One region of the Streptomyces sp. NPDC030840 genome, then DNA from elsewhere that is predicted to be linked to it. Evidence: riboswitches for the same ligand, from Rfam matches in the RefSeq annotation. Region 1 holds a riboswitch; each other region holds the start of a gene.

Evidence for each region. Region 1 has a riboswitch for cyclic di-AMP ahead of ACZ49J_RS23875 (transglycosylase family protein). Riboswitches for the same ligand answer to the same signal wherever they lie in the genome.
Region 2: it holds a riboswitch for cyclic di-AMP, as region 1 does, so the genes downstream of both, ACZ49J_RS04840 (C40 family peptidase) here and ACZ49J_RS23875 (transglycosylase family protein) in region 1, are expected to answer to the same signal.
Region 3: it holds a riboswitch for cyclic di-AMP, as region 1 does, so the genes downstream of both, ACZ49J_RS28660 (M23 family metallopeptidase) here and ACZ49J_RS23875 (transglycosylase family protein) in region 1, are expected to answer to the same signal.

What each region holds. Positions count from the first base shown of each region.
Region 1 covers NZ_JBVIEE010000011.1:103,140-108,522, forward strand. The annotation lists gene ACZ49J_RS23865 (FtsB family cell division protein) at 1-161, opposite strand, end outside; gene eno (phosphopyruvate hydratase) at 267-1,547, opposite strand; gene ACZ49J_RS23875 (transglycosylase family protein) at 1,924-2,631, opposite strand; cyclic di-AMP (ydaO/yuaA leader) riboswitch at 2,635-2,848, opposite strand; gene ACZ49J_RS23880 (transglycosylase family protein) at 3,031-4,008, opposite strand; gene ACZ49J_RS23885 (cytochrome P450 family protein) at 4,220-5,383, opposite strand, start outside.
Region 2 covers NZ_JBVIEE010000002.1:189,915-195,297, forward strand. The annotation lists gene ACZ49J_RS04835 (YceI family protein) at 1-409, shown strand, start outside; gene ACZ49J_RS04840 (C40 family peptidase) at 414-2,003, opposite strand; cyclic di-AMP (ydaO/yuaA leader) riboswitch at 2,016-2,185, opposite strand; gene ACZ49J_RS04845 (DUF1876 domain-containing protein) at 2,480-2,737, shown strand; gene ACZ49J_RS04850 (hypothetical protein) at 2,821-2,949, opposite strand; gene ACZ49J_RS04855 (HAD-IC family P-type ATPase) at 3,049-5,383, opposite strand, start outside.
Region 3 covers NZ_JBVIEE010000015.1:56,972-62,354, reverse strand. The annotation lists gene ACZ49J_RS28665 (alpha-galactosidase) at 1-1,922, shown strand, start outside; cyclic di-AMP (ydaO/yuaA leader) riboswitch at 2,216-2,382, shown strand; gene ACZ49J_RS28660 (M23 family metallopeptidase) at 2,387-3,328, shown strand; partial or broken gene ACZ49J_RS28655 (DUF6250 domain-containing protein) at 3,504-3,605, shown strand; gene ACZ49J_RS28650 (SGNH/GDSL hydrolase family protein) at 3,751-4,536, shown strand; gene ACZ49J_RS28645 (TetR/AcrR family transcriptional regulator) at 4,554-5,174, opposite strand.

The DNA.
Region 1 (5,383 bases):
AGCGAGCAGAGCACGAGCGCGAGCAGGGCCGCCCGCCCGGTCAGCCGGGAGCGGCGGGCCTGGCGTTTGGTCTGGGAGCGGTAGACGCGGGCCGCCGTCTGCTCACCGAGCAGCCGGAGCCTGGTCGCGGTGGAGAAACGGTCCCGGTCCTTCACAGCCATGTCCCCGCCTCTCGTTCCACACGCGCGTACGTCCCCGCACACGGTACGGGACCGGTACGGGGACGTACGTACGACGGGCTCAGCATGGACCCGTTGCGGATCGGATCAGCCCTTGAAGCGAGGGAACGCGCTGCGGCCCGCGTACACCGCCGCGTCGTCGAGGATCTCCTCGATGCGCAGCAGCTGGTTGTACTTGGCGACGCGCTCGGAGCGGGCCGGGGCGCCGGTCTTGATCTGGCCGCAGTTGGTGGCGACGGCGAGGTCGGCGATGGTGACGTCCTCGGTCTCGCCGGAGCGGTGGGACATCATGCACTTGAAGCCGTTGCGCTGGGCGAGCTCGACGGCGTCCAGGGTCTCGGTGAGCGAGCCGATCTGGTTCACCTTCACCAGCAGGGCGTTGGCGGCGCCCTCCTCGATGCCGCGGGCGAGGCGCTCGGGGTTGGTGACGAACAGGTCGTCGCCGACGAGCTGGACCTTGTCACCGAGCTTGTCGGTGATCGTCTTCCAGCCGTCCCAGTCGTCCTCGAACAGCGGGTCCTCGATGGAGACCAGCGGGTAGGCCTCGACGAGCTCGGCGTAGTACTCCGTCATCTCGGCCGCCGAGCGCTCCTTGCCCTCGAAGACGTAGACGCCGTCCTTGTAGAACTCGGACGCGGCGACGTCGAGCGCGAGGGCGATCTGCTCGCCCGGGGTGTAGCCGGCCTCCTTGACGGCCTCGAGGATGAGGTCGAGGGCCTCGCGGTTGGAGCCGAGGTTCGGGGCGAAACCGCCCTCGTCGCCGAGACCGGTGGCCAGGCCCTTGCTCTTCAGGACCTTCTTCAGGGTGTGGTAGACCTCGGCGCCCCAGCGCAGGGCCTCGGAGAAGGTCTCCGCGCCGATCGGGGCGATCATGAACTCCTGGATGTCCACGTTGGAGTCGGCGTGCGAGCCGCCGTTCAGGATGTTCATCATCGGCACCGGCAGCAGGTGCGCGTTCGGGCCGCCCAGGTAGCGGAAGAGGGGGAGGTCGGACGCCTCGGACGCGGCGTGGGCGACGGCGAGCGAGACGCCGAGGATGGCGTTGGCGCCGAGGGAGCCCTTGTTGTCGGTGGCGTCCAGATCGAACATCGCCTGGTCGATCAGGCGCTGCTCGGTGGCGTCGTAGCCGACGAGCTCCGGGCCGATCTGCTCGATCACGGCGAGGACGGCCTTCTCGACACCCTTGCCGAGGTAGCGGTTCGAGTCGCCGTCGCGGAGCTCGATGGCCTCGAAGGCGCCCGTGGAGGCGCCGGACGGGACGGCGGCACGACCGGTGCTGCCGTCGTCGAGGCCGACCTCGACCTCGACCGTGGGGTTGCCTCGGGAGTCCAGGATTTCCCGGGCTACGACGACGTCGATGGACGGCACGAGCATCTCCTTCTGGGATGTGACGCGGGTACGCGGGCCGTGGCCCTGCGGGACGAGCCTAACCGTCTCCGGGGGATCGGCCAGTCTCCTGCCCGACCTGTGGACCAAACCGAGAGTAAATTGTTCCTGAACTGAACAAAAAGAGGCCGCCAAAAGGCGCCGGGACACCGCCGGGCAACGCCAGGACGCACCACGGCAGCACTCGGCAGCGCCAGGACAGGGGGGCGGCGCGCGAAAAACCCCGCCCCGGTGCGTACGGGGGAACACGCACCGGGGCGGGGAGCCCGTGGGGGACGGGGGGCGGCCCTCACGAGACCTCCACTCTGGAGGACACGGATGTGAGGGCGCTGTGGTTCAGCTGGGAACCGGCTTGTTCTCAGCTCAGGTGCAGCTGCTGACCGGGGAAGATGAAGTCGGCGTCGTCGATGATGTCCTTGTTCAGCTCGAAGAGCTTCTGCCAGCCACCCTTGACGTTCTTCTTCTCGGCGATGCTGCTGAGGGTGTCACCCTTGACGACCTTGTACTCGCCGTCGCCCTTCTTGACCTTCTTGCCGGTCGGGGTCTCGACGGTGGCCCGCTCCGAGGAACGCGAGGCGCGCTGCTCCTGGCCGCCGGAGCTCTGGGTGCCCTGCTCGGCGGAGCCGGAGCTCGCCTGCGAACCCGAGGAGCCCGAGTCCGAGGTGGCCGCCCCACCGTCGTACGCGGCGCCGGACAGACCCGTGCCGCAGTTCGGCCAAGCGCCCTTGCCCTGAGCCGCGAGGACCTTCTCGCCGATCTCGATCTGCTGGGCCTTGCTCGCCTGGTCGGCGGTGGAGGCGTACTGCGTGCCGCCGTACGCGGCCCAGGTCGAGGCGGAGAACTGCAGGCCGCCGTAGTAGCCGTTGCCCGTGTTGATCGACCAGTTGCCGCCGGACTCGCACTGGGCGACCGCGTCCCACTCGGAGGCGGTGGCGGCGGAGGCGGTGCCGGACGCAAGCAGCGGGGCGGCGATGGCGGCACCGGTGACGCCGGCCATCGCGACGATGCGGCCGGCCTTGGACGTCGTGGACGAACGACGGTGCTTGCCCTTGCAGGAAGACAGCATGAAGTATCCCCTCACCGACGCCTGCGAGGTGAGCTGTCGGGTTCGGGCCGGTTGAGTTGCCCGGCCGCGCGGTCGGCCTTTCGGCCTGTGCCGCGGATGGCTTCCGCCTCCGCCGCTTCCGCACGGCTTCACCCCAAGCCGTTCCCGGTCGTCTCCCGACTCCCGGGCCCGGCGCCTACCTTGGGTCCCCCGCTCCTGCCTACGGCGCTTGACGCGACGACTGTTCCCGTACGGCGGTTGGCAGGATTCGGCGTACCGACCGCAGGGGCCCGCTGTGGCGAGCGATCACGACCGTAAACACGCGATCCGGGGATTTACAAAGACGATCAGGGCTTCTGTGACTCATCTCCCACCGAGATCAAAACGGGCATTCACCCCGAAAGGTAGCGCTAACTCTCGCTACTTTTCGTCCGATTCGTCACTGACGTTCAGCCTCTGACCGGGGCGGACAAGGTCAGGGTCAGTGCCGACCGTGTCCTTGTTCTCGGCGTACAGCTCGCCCCATCCTCCCGGCAGGCCAAGGGAGTCGGCGATGGCCCACAGACTGTCCCCGGTGTGGACGAGATACGGGGCGTACGGGTCCTCCGGCAGCTCGACCTCCCGGGCCGAGTCACCGCTCCGCGAGGCGTGCCGCCCGGTGGAGCCGGTGGCCGCGTCCGTACGGCCGCCAGAGGCGTCCTCGTCGGCGGTCTCGCCACGATGGCGGCCGGTCCCCGGGGCCGCGTCCTCGGAGCCGGAATCAGAACCGGAGGCGGAGGCGGAACCGGAGGCGGCGCCGGCGTCGGCGTTCGCCGAAGAGTCGTCAGTCCGGCCGGAATCAGCCGATTCTCCGCTTCTTGCCGCATCCGTGCGCTGACCGTCGGCGTCCCGGGAGGTGCTCTCACTGGAGTCGCTCAGCCCGCGGTCGGAGGTGCCGGAGGAAGAAGAACCGGATGAATCAGACGAATCGGGCGAGCCGAGCAAATCGCCCGCCAGGCCGGTGTCCACGTCGGCGGATCCGGAGTCATCGCCCAGCCCGGAGAGGAGCCCGCAGGTGGGCCAGGCACCGACGCCCTGGTCGTCGAGGATCTTCTCGGCGACGGCTATCTGCTGGGAACGGCTGGCCTGGTCGGCGCTGGGCGCGTAGTCGAGGCCTCCGTACTTCTCCCAGTCGATCTGGGACAACTGCAGCCCGCCGTAGTACCCGTTGCCGGTGTTGGCGCTCCAGGAGCCGCCGCTCTCGCAGTCCGCGACCTTGTCCCAGGTCGTCCCGGTGGCCGCGCTCGCACCGGTCGCGCCCAGGAGCGGGATGGCGATGGCCGAGCCGGTCACTCCGGCGGCGACGAGGAGGGCCGGAGCCTGACGGGGCCGACGGTGACGACCGTTCCCGGAGAGCATGCGGTTGCCTTTCACGCGACAGCAGGGACCAACGCGACGGCTGTGGCGAGCCGTGACGCTGATGCGTGAACGTATCCGCAGTCGAACTCTTGTCACAAGTTAATGCAGCGCAGATCACGTGAAGATCACAGAGTTGAGAAAGTGTCAGCTCAGAGGGTCGTTCGGCGTATGAGCGGGAATGCTTGACGGTTCCACCGGGGAGCGCCGGGTGTCATGCCCGACCTGTCGGCCGAACCGGTGCGAACTCCACGGGAAGCGTGCGCAATCCCCTCATAATGAGCCCGCCGCGCCAGCGCAAATCAGCCGGATCCACCGCGAGTCGGAGGTCGGGGAGGCGGGTGAGGAGAGTCGCGAGCGCGGTCTGCCCCTCCAGGCGGGCGAGGGGCGCGCCGAGGCAGTAGTGGATGCCGTGGCCGTAACCGAGGTGCTGGTTGTCGCGGCGGCCGAGGTCGAGGACGTCGGGGTCGGCGAACCGCTCGGGGTCCCGGTCGGCCGCGGCGAGCACCACGAGGACGGGATCGCCGGGGGCGATGTCCTGCCCGCCGATGGTCAGCGGCCGGGTGGCGAAGCGCCAGGTGGCGAGCTCCACGGGGCCGTCGTACCGCAGGAGTTCCTCGACACCGGTCTCCAGGAGTTCCCTGTCCTGGGCGGCGAGGGACTTCTGGAGCCGTATGAGCTGCTCGGGGTGGGTGAGGAGCGCGTACGTCCCGTTACCGATGAGGTTGACCGTCGTCTCGAACCCCGCGAACAGAAGGATGAACGCCATCGCGGCGGCCTCGTTCTCGGTGAGGTGCTCGCCGTGGTCGGAGGCCCGGATGAGTCCCGAGATGAGGTCCTCTCCGGGTGCGGGGGTGTCGGGGAGCGCCTCGCGCTTGCGGTGGATGAGGTCGGCGAGGTAGCCCCGCATCTTCTTCACGGACCGCGCGACCCCGCCCCGGGGCCCTCCCCCGTGTCGGATCATCATCCCCGCCCAGTCCCGGAAGTCGTCCTGGTCCTCCCGGGGGACGCCGAGCAGGTCGCAGATGGCGTAGATGGGCAGCGGGAAGGCGAACTCGTGGATGAGGTCGGCCTGGCCCCGGCCGGAGAACTGGTCGATGAGGTGGTCGGTGAGCTGCTGGACGCGCGGCGCGAACTCGGCGACGCGCCGGGGAGTGAAGGCCTTGCTGACGAGCCGCCGCAGCCGGGTGTGGTCCGGCGGGTCGATGTTGAGCAGATGCGTCATCAGCTCGGCCTTGCGCTCACCGGGGATTCCGGTCTTGCCCTTGGCGTGGGCCGGTTCGTCGTGGTGGGCCGGGTTCTTGGACAGCCTCGCGTCCGCCAGCGCCTGTTTCGCGTCGGCGTACCGGGTGACCAGCCAGGCCTCCACGCCGCTGGG
Region 2 (5,383 bases), on a different contig from region 1:
CGAGACGGGGTCGCTGGAGGTCCTGGAGGGCACGGGCGGTCTCAAGGCGCTCACCGACGCCGACCGGGCCGAGATCAAACGGACGCTGGCGGGCGCCGCCCTGCTGGACACCGCGGAACACCCCACCATCACCTTCCGCTCCACCCGCGTCACCGGAACACCGCAGTCCTTCGAGGTCACCGGGGACCTCACCGTCAAAGGGCGGACCCGCCCCGTGACGGTGCACGGGACGGCTGACGCAGACGGGCTCTTGCGCTGCGCGGCGACCGTCACGCAGTCGGCCTGGGGCATCAAGCCCTACACCGCGTTCCTCGGCGCGTTGCGGCTGGCCGACGACGTCCGGGTGGAGTTCGAGGGGACCGGACTCCACCCGGCGGACGGGCCGGACGCGGCAAACGGGCCCGGGTAGGCCGTCACACGGGTCGCACCACGCTGTGGATCGCCGACTCCCCCGCGTACAGGATCGAATCCTCGCGTACGAGGGGGCCCTGACTCGGCGCGTGGACCATCATGCCGTTGCCGACGCAGATGCCGACGTGCCCGGCGTTGTCGGTGAAGAACACCAGGTCCCCGGGCTGAACGTCGGGCAGGGCGATCACCGTGCCGGCGTACGCCTGATCCCGCGCGGTACGCGGGAGGCGCACCCCGGCGGTCTTCCAGGCGGCCTGGGTGAGGCCGGAGCAGTCGTACGACTCCGGTCCGGTCGCGCCCCACACACAGGGCTTGCCGATCTGGGCGCGGGCGAACTCGACTGCCTTGGCGGCCTTCCCGCCGTTGTCCGTGACCGGTGCGCCTCCTGCGCCGAAGGCCGGGGTGGCGCCGAGGGCGGGGGCGGCGGCAACGGCGGGGACGGTGCCGGCGACAGGGACGGTGCCAGCGACGGGCGCGGCACCGACGGCGCGCGCGGCACCGACCTCGCCCGGTGGGCCGACGGCCAGGCCTGCGCCGAGGGACGAGTCCGCACCCGCGGACCAGGCCGTTCCAGGTGCCGTGTCCGCACCTGCGGACCAGGCCGCCCCAGACGACTTGTCCGCACCCGCAGACCAGGCCGCCCCAGGCGACGCACCCACCCCCGGCGACATGACCGCCCCAGACGACTTGTCCGCACCCGCAGACCAGGCCGCCCCCGGCGACGCACCCACCCCCGGCGACATGACCGCCCCAGAGGACATGGCCGCCCCGGAGGACATGAGCGTGCCGAGGCCTGCCGGTTCCTGTCGCTGCCAGTCGGCTTCGAGTTCGGCCGCCTGGCGAGCCTGCTGTGCCGTCGCGCGCCAGGCGTCATCGGCCGGCGGCAACTCGATCGCCGCCAGCGGCGTGCTCCACTGGGCGACGTGTCTGGAGAGCAGTTCCCGGGCGGCGGTGAGCTTGCGCTGGTTCTCGCTCTTGGCCGCCTTCAGGGAGGACTGCCGCGCCGTGCCGGCCGGCGCCGGCAGAGCGGCGGGGGCCTTGTCGCCGGTCTCCGGCGCGGCCGGCAGCGCGGCCACGGGTCCTGCGGTCAGTCCCGCCGCGGGCACGGCGGTCAGCTCGGACACCGGTCCGGCCGGCAACGCCGCCACAGGTCCGGTGGCCGGCTCCGCCGCCGCACCGGCCGTCAGCTCCGCCACGGGTGCCGGGGCCGCCTCGGGGGCGCGGCCCGCCGTCAGCTCCGGAAGGTCCCGGCCCACGGGCTCCCGCCCACGGTCGGTGCGCGTGGCGTCGGGACGGCTCGTGGGGCGCGTGGGCCGGGTCTCGGGGAGGCGGTCCGGCCTGAGGTCGGGCGGAAGCACCGCCGGGACGGTCGGGCCCAGCTTCGCGCGGGCTACGTCGAACCATGTCTTGACGACGTTGTCGAGGGCGGGATCCATGCGCTCGCGACCGCCGCCGGGAGCCGGCCTGACACGCGGACGCCGCCCCGACGCCATCGCACGGGTCGCGTTGAAGTTCCCGGTGTCGGACTCGGCCCGGTCGTAGAGGCTGTTGATCCTCCGCTGGACTTCCGCGCGGCTCGGCTCTTGCGCCATGGGGACGTACTGGCTCCTTCCGTGTACCGCCTACCGAGTCAGCTGTCGGGTTCGGGCGGTGACTGAGGAAGGTGTGCCCTACGGTCGCTGCCCGGCCGGCAGTCGGACCGATTCGCCCCACTGTCGGTTGGGTCCCCGGCTCCGGCTTCGCGACGGTGCACCGGATTCGGCGGAGGCCACGCGACCCGACGAGGTTCGCCGGACGAAAGTCGTGTGGCCTGCCCACCAAGTTAGCCAACTTGTGTTCCTGGTGTGAAGATCGAAGCGCGAATTGCCCGTTCCGCGAGTGTGACCTTCGCCCCAACGCCTCGGACCGCTGCCGCACTTCACCCGGTTGTGGGCACCGGGCGCCGCGGCGTCCCGCGGGAACTTTGGCGAAGTTCCGGCGCATGTGCCGGTCGACTGGACCGGACGCGACAGCAGGCGCAGGCTGGGGACGGAGGACGGAAGCGATCAGGAGTGCAGGAGTGATCGGCATGGAAGACAAGCAGTGGACCGTGCAGATCTACATCACCGAGGACGGCGACGACACCCAGGCACGCGCCGTGCTGACGACCTCGGACACGTCGACGGTCACGGGGCGGGGCGCGGCCCGGCGCAACCCGGTCGACCGCCCCGTGCCGGAGATCGGTGACGAACTCGCCGCCAGCCGCGCACTGGAGGATCTGGCGATCCGGCTGCACGACGTCGCCTCCGACGACATCGTCCAGCTGGCCGGCCCTGTCGAACGGTGACGGCGCGCCCTCCCGCCGGGTGGCTCCGCCCTGGACGCGGCTGCCACCCGGCCCCTTGAAGTGGTGCCTTCTCCCCGGCGTACTCAGGCGGCCGCCGCCGGGCGCCGGCCGGTCGCGTACGTCTTCCAGAGCTGCATGAGCAGACGCATGACGATCGCCTCGATGACAGCGACCGCCACCTTGGTCAGGAGGGGGGTGAGCAGGTGGGACACGGCGGACGGCCCTTCTTGTGCGTGCTTGTCCGGTACCGCTCCTTTGTGCGGGCTCCGGGCTTCACGCGGTCGGCGCTCCGGTGAAGTCGGGGTCAACTGTCAATGACGTCGGGGTGCGACGTGCTCCAGCGCGGCCGGCAGCAGGACGGACGCCACTGCCGCTGCCAGACCGATGGTCAGGCCCGCCGGGCCGAGAGGCCGGCTGCCGAAGAAATGGCTGAGTCCGGGGACGGCCACCACGAGGACGAGTGCCACGAGCGACCCCGTGGCGGCCAGGGCGACCAGGGGGTCGCGGCCCGCGTCCGTGAGCGTCTGCAGGAGCTGGGAGGCCACGAGGGCGACCAGGGCGACCGAGCCGGCACGGGCCCGTGTGCCGGTCATCCTGGCGACGATCCACGCGCCGCCCGCCGCGGCCGTGGTGATGGTGGCGCGCAGTCGGAGGTCCCGGGTGAGGGCCGCGCCCAGGGAGGCCTCGGGTCCTTCCGCGAGCAGCTTCTCCGCGCTGCCCGCCGGGGGCCGGGCGGCGATGGCCATCGCGGGGAGCATGTCGGTGAGGATGTTGACGAGGAGGAGCTGACGGGCGTTCAGCGCGCTGCGCCCGGTGAACACCGTGGTCGCCAGAACGAACGCGATCTCCCCGAGGTTGCCGCCGAGAAGGATGCCGAGCGCCTTGCGGACGGAGGCCCACATGGCCCGGCCCTCCACGATGGCGTCGACGACGGTCTCGATGCGGTCGTCGGTGACCACGACATCGGCGGCGCCGCGCGCCGCGGGGGTCGCCCGGGAGCCGATCGCGATGCCGACGTCGGAGATCCTGATGGCCGGGGCGTCGTTGGCGCCGTCCCCGGTGACGGCGACGACGCGCCCGGCCGCGCGCAGCGCCGTGACGATCCGTACCTTGTGCGCGGGGGTGACCCTGGCGAAGACCGAGATCCCGGGCAGGGTCCTGGCGAGTTCTGCGTCGTCGAGGGCGTCCAGTTCGGGGCCGGTCATCATGCGCGGTTCCTCGTCGGGCCGCAGTTCCCCGGCGATCGCGGCGGCGGTGCTCGGGTGGTCTCCGGTGAGCATGACGATCCGTACGCCGGCCGCCGCCAGTCGCTCGACGCTCTCGGCGGCGGTGGAGCGCACGGGGTCCGCCAGACCGAGCAGGCCCAGCAGGCACAGCCCGTCGACGTCCGCGTCGTCGAGGGACACGGGGGCGTTGGCGCCGGGAGCCGGCAGGGTGCGTTCCGCGACCACCAGCACCCGCAGGGCCTGCCGGGCGTGCCGGTCGATCTCCCGGTCGATCTCTTCCCGCAGGTCCGCGTCGAACGGCGTGTCGGTGCCGTTCCGGCGGACGCGGTCGCAGCGGGCCAGGACGACCTCCGGCGCGCCCTTGACGACGAGCAGGGCCTTGGCCAGCTCGCGGCCCGGCGTGACCGGGGGCTCGCCCGCACCCATCCGGCCCAGCACCGCGTGGTACCCGCGCGCAGGCTCGAACGGAAGTTCGGCAAGCCGCTGCCAGCCGTCCGGGGCGACCAGGTCGGGGGTGGCCGCGGCCCGCTCGGCCCCGGTCGCGATGGCGCGGTCCGTGGGGTGGGTGAGCACCGAGGCCGGGCCCACGGGAGCCGCGAGGGCCGCCGCGGCGACGACCCTGCGCAGCCGTGGGGTGAGTGCGTCGAGGGGACGCCGCTCACCGCCGTCGGAGACCTGCTGGAGGCTGATCCTGCCCTCGGTGAGGGTGCCGGTCTTGTCGAAGCACAGCACGTCGGTGCGGCCGAGCGCCTCGATGGTCGGGGCGCTGCGTACAAGGGTGTTGCGGGTGGACAGCCGTCGGGCGGCGGCGAGTTCCGCGACGGTGGCGATGAAGGGCAGCCCTTCGGGAACGGCGGCGACGCAGAGGCTGACCGCGGACCCCAGAGCGGCGCCGAGGGGCTGCCGCCGGATCAGGCCGACGGCGAGCAGGACGACGCCGGCCGCGACGGACAGGGGCAGGAACCAGCGGCCGAGGGCGCTCAGGCGCCGTTCCACCCCGCTGTCCGGGAGGCCGTCCGACGGGGCCGCCTCCGCGGCGCTGCCTGCCTCGGTGGCGGCCCCGGTGGCGACGACCACGGCGAGCGCGTTGCCCGCGGCCACCGTCGTGCCCTGGTACAGCATGGAACGGCGGTCCGCGACCGCTCGGGCGGCCGTCGGCGCGGGTGCCTTCACGACGAGTTGCGACTCGCCGGTGAGGCTCGACTCGTCGACCTCGAGACCCGTGGCCTCCACCACGCGGCAGTCGGCCGGGACCGCGTCGCCGGCCCGCAACTCGATCACGTCGCCGCGCACCAGGCGGTCGGCGGCCGTTTCCGTGGCCTTGGGCCGGTCCGCCCTGCGCAGCCGTACCCGGGCGGAGGTCGCTGCCACGAGCCGCTCCGCCGCACGGTCGGCGCGGAGCCGCTGGGCTCCGCCGAGG
Region 3 (5,383 bases), on a different contig from region 1:
CGCTTCCCCCCTACCGGGGGTTCGAGTCCCAGCTCGACGGCCTCGAGGAGTACCCGGTCGAGGGCGGCCCCCGCTTCGTGCGGCCCGCGCTGTCCGTGCGCACCGACGAGGTCCGCGGTACCGAGTGGACCTTCCGCGCGTACGAGGCCGAGGACGGTGAACTGCGGCTGCGGTTCACCGACAACGGACTCGGCATCACGCTGCACTACCGGATGCGCCACGACGTCGTCGAACGCTGGGTGACGCTCACCAACGAGGGCCCCGCGGTGGAGGTGCTGCGCGCCGACTCCGCGACCTGGACGCTGCCGCTGCGCGAGGGCTGGCGGCTGTCCCAGGTGCACGGCAGGTGGGCCGCCGAGTCGCAGCTCGTCCGCACGGACCTCACCTACGGTGACCATGTCATCGGCAGCCGCCGCGGCCACACGGGGCACCAGCACCTGCCGTGGGTCGCGCTCGACACCGAGGGGACGGCCGAGGAGCGCGGCGAGGTCTACGGGTGCGCGCTCGCCTGGTCGGGCAGCTGGCGCATCTGCGTGGCCCAGCTGCCCGACACGCGCGTACAGATCACCGGCGGCATCGGCTACGACGACTCGGGCCTGCTGCGCCTGGCCGCGGGGGAGTCGTACACCACCCCTGTCTTCGCCGGACTCTGGAGCGACGGCGGCTTCGGCGGGGCGAGCCGCGCCTGGCACGCGTACCAGCGCGCGTACGTCATCCCCGACGCGGACCAGGACCGGCCGGTGCTCTACAACTCCTGGGAGGCCACGGAGTTCGACATCTCGGAGGACCAGCAGCGCGAACTGGCGCGCCGGGCCGCCGCCATGGGGATCGAGCTGTTCGTCGTCGACGACGGCTGGTTCGGCGAGCGGACCAGCGACCGGGCGGGGCTCGGCGACTGGACGCCCAACCCCGACCGCTTCCCGGCCGGACTGAAGCCGCTCGCCGAGGACGTGCGCGCGCTCGGCATGCAGTTCGGCATCTGGGTCGAACCCGAGATGGTCAACGCGGACAGTGACCTGTACCGGGCGCACCCGGACTGGGTGCAGTACCAACCGGGACGAAAGCGGACGGAATTCCGCAATCAGCTCGTACTGAACCTCGCCCGCGAGGACGTCCAGGAGTACCTCTGGGAGAAGCTGGACACCCTGCTCTCCAGTGCGCCCATCGACTATGTGAAGTGGGACTTCAACCGCTGCTTCACCGATGCCGGCTGGCCCGGCGAGCCGTACCCGCAGAAGCTGTGGGTCGAACACGTGCACGCGTTCTACGGTCTGCTCGACCGACTGCGGGCCGCGCACCCGGGGGTCGCCTTCGAGTCCTGCTCGGGCGGCGGCGGCCGGATCGACCTCGGAGTCATGTCGCGCACGGACCAGGTGTGGACCTCCGACAACACCGACCCGCTCGACCGGCTCGCCATCCAGCACGGGTTCAGCCAGATCCACCCGGCGCGGGTCATGGCCGCCTGGGTGACCGACAGCCCGAACACCCAGCTCAACGACCGGGTGAGCTCCCTGCGCTTCCGGTTCGTGAGCGCCATGGCGGGAGTGCTCGGCGTCGGCGGCGACCTCACGAAGTGGAGTGAGGAGGAACTCGCCGAGGCGCGCGAGTGGGTCGAGCTCTACAAGGAGATCCGGCCTGTCGTACAGCGCGGCGACCTCTACCGGCTGCGGCCGCCGTCCGGAGGGCTGAGCGCGGTGCAGTACGCCCTGGGCGACGAGGTCGTCGTCCTCGCCTGGCTCCAGGCCCAGCACTACGGAGAGCCGGTCGCTCCGCTCAGGCTGCGCGGCCTCGATCCGGCGAAGTCGTACGAATGCCGTGAATCGGGTGAAGTTCACCCGGGTGTGGTGCTGGCGCATCACGGGCTGTCCACGGGGCTGCGGGGGGACTTCGATGCGACGGTTATCCGGCTGCGCCGCATCTGAGTGTTCTGTCCGAAATGGAGCCTTGAGTCCAAGTGGCCCTGGAATAAGGCCGGGTGGGTCGGAGGTGGGTGACCAGCGTCATATCCGTGACGCTGAGTCGCCGTCATGTTCACGTAATGCGCGTAGATTTTCAGGGCGGTTAAGAAAAGGTGAAGATCGTTCATTTACGGAGAGTGAGGGTGAAGTCCTGAAAGGGCCGGGGGACGAGACGCACAGGAAACCCCAATGGTTGTCCGGATGCCCGTAAGTCGCTTACGTTCCCCTCAATCCGGACGGACGCCGAATCCTGCCGCCGCCCGGAGCCGCCAACTCACCCGTGCACGGCAGGAGCGGGGGACCCACAGGCAGTACCGCCTGTTCCGGTCTCCGGAACAGGCTTGGGGTTAAGCCGTGCGCGCGTACGGCCGGGCATCTCCAGTCCGCACCCGACAGCTCACCTCGTAGGCGCCGGAGAGGAATTCGTCATGCCCGCGAGGGGTAAGCATCGCCGCCCGAAGCCCCAGCGCTTCACCCGTTCGATAGCCGCCGCCGGAACCGGTGGCGCCGCACTCGCACTTCCGCTGATCGGGGCCACCGGGGCCCATGCCGCGACCGCGGACTCCGCCTCGCAGAAGATGACGGCGGTCTCCGAGAAGACCGTCACCGAGAAGAGCGAGAAGGCCGCGGCGGAGCAGGCCGGTCAGCCCGCCACCGCCAAGAAGGCCGAGACCCGCGTCTATTCGGTGCGTCGCGGAGACTACCTCTCCAAGATCGCGCGGGAGCAGCAGGTCGCCGGCGGCTGGAAGCGGATCTACGCGGACAACCGCGAGGCCGTCGGCTCCGACCCGTCGCTCATCCACCCGGGCCTGAAACTCACCCTCGGCGGCAAGGCATCGGGCAGTACCGCGTCCTCGCCGAAGAAGAGCGCGCCGCGGAAGACCGAGGCCAAGAAGACCGAGACACCCGCGAAGGAGTCGGCCCCCACCACGCCGGCCACCCAGAGCGCGGACACCGGCGGCTCCGGCTTCACGCTCCCCGTCGCGGGCGCCACCGTGGGCACCCCCTACAAGACGCCGGGCGGCATGTGGTCCAGCGGCTACCACACGGGCGTCGACTTCGTGGTCCCGACCGGCACCAGCCTCAAGGCCGTCGGCGCGGGCACGGTCGTCTCCGCCGGCTGGGGCGGCGCGTACGGCAACCAGGTCGTCATCCAGCTCGCCGACGGCCACTACGCGCAGTACGCCCACCTGTCCCAGCTGTCCGTCTCCGCGGGGCAGAGCGTGAGCGAAGGCCAGCAGATCGGCCTCTCCGGCGCGACCGGCAACGTCACCGGCCCGCACCTGCACTTCGAGATCCGCACCGGCCCCGACTACGGCTCGGACATCGACCCGCTGGCATACCTGCGTTCGAAGGGCGTCGGCATCTGACGTACCGCTCCGCATCCGACGCGTCCCTCGCGTCACGCGCCGGTGATGGCCGGACCCCGCGAGCCCGGGGTCCGGCCTTCGGCGTGCCGGCCGCTCCTCCGGGACGACCGCCGGCGGGTCCTGACCGGCGCGCCGCGGTGTGGCATGGCTGGTCGATGTCTCGACACTGGTGCGGGAGCCGCAGCCGTACACGGGCGGGCACTTCGCTTTCAGGACCACGTGGAGCCACTTCCGGATCACAGGATTCCGGGTCTGGCGGCTCACTCGACGTCCCTGATGAAGGGCGTATTCCGCAGTTGACCAACACTTGACGAGTGGCTTATCTCACCGTCCGTCAACCCTTTCCTACGGTCGCGTAGCTCACACCTCACGGTGAATCATGGTCCGATGTGGCAGACGATTCGAAGAATGACAGCAGATCAGTGATCGGGTCGTACGTGGCGGTGGGGGACAGCTTCACCGAGGGCGTCGGCGACCCCGGCCCCGACGGGGCGTTCGTCGGCTGGGCCGACCGGTTCGCGGTACTCCTCGCGGACCGGCGCCCGGAGGGCGACTTCACCTACATCAACCTCGCCGTACGCGGGAAACTGCTCGACCAGATCGTCGCGGACCAGCTTCCGCGCGCGAGGGAACTCGCCCCGGACCTGGTCTCCTTCTGCGCCGGCGGCAACGACATCATCCGCCCCGGCACCGACCCCGACGAGGTCGCCGAGCGTTTCGAGCGTGCCGTCGCCGATCTCGCCTCCGCGGTCGGCACGGTGATGGTGACCACCGGCTTCGACACCCGGGGCGTGCCCGTCCTCAAGCACCTGCGCGGCAAGATCGCCACGTACAACGGTCACGTGCGCGCGATCGCCGACCGGTACGGCTGCCCCGTCCTGGACCTGTGGTCGCTGAAGACCATCCAGGACCGGCGCGCCTGGGACGACGACCGGCTCCACCTGTCGCCCGAGGGCCACACGCGGGTGGCGCTGCGGGCCGGCCAGGTCCTGGGCCTGGAGATCCCCGCCGACCCCGACCAGCCCTGGCCTCCCCTCCCACCGCGCGGGACCTTCGAGGTCCGCCGGGACGACATCCACTGGGCCCGCGAGTACCTGGTGCCTTGGATCGGCCGCCGTCTGCGCGGCGAGTCCTCCGGAGACCGCGTGGTGGCCAAGGGAGCCCTGTCACCGGACGACATCAGGACGCGGATCGCGTCGGTGGTCTGAAGCGCGCCGTCCGGAGCTCAGGCCTTCGCCGCCGTCAGCGCCTCCCGCTCCAGGCCCAGTTCGCGGGCGAGGGCCTCGTCGGCCCACTCCAGGGTGCGGGTGCGGGAGACGGCGCCCTCGTAGGCGGTGGTCTGTACGGCGAGACCGTCCAGCAGGGCGGTGAGGCGGAGGGCGGCGGCAGCGGGGTCGGGGCACTGGAACTCGCCGGCCGCCACGCCCTCCGCGATGACCTCGGTGATCGCGGCCTTCCACTGCCGGTCGAGGCCGCGCGTCACCTCCCGCAGCGCGGGCTCGCGCAGTGCCGCCGCCCAGCCCTCGATCCACAGCCGCCAGCCCTTGGCCTGCCCGGTCGGCGCGTACCAGCGGACGGCCGCCCGCAGGCGCCGCAGCGCGGTCGTCCGGCGGCCCAGCAGCACCCGCAGACGGGCGAGGTCGTCCTCGGCGGCGTACGTGAACGCCTCGGCCACCAGCTTCTCCTTGGTCGAGAAGTGGTAGAGCACCAGCGCGTTGCTCACCCCGAGCACCGAGGCCACGTCGGCGATGCGTACGGCCGCCACGCCCCGCGCCTCGATCTGCTCGACGGCGGCCCGCAGCAACTCCTCACGCCGCTCCGCCACGCTCAACCGCACTCTGGTCACGTCGCAACCCTAGTGCGTCGCCTCCCGAACGCACGGGCGTGCTCGTGGAGGCGGGCATGCGAGCGCGGCGACGGTCAGGAGCCCCGGCACCGCCGCGCCGCCCAGGGCACACCACAGCGGCGGCCATGGAGCGACCTGGGCGGCGAGGGCCGTACCGGCCAGGATCCGGGTGATCGCGGCCGCGGCGTGACGCCGGCCAGGTTCGTGCC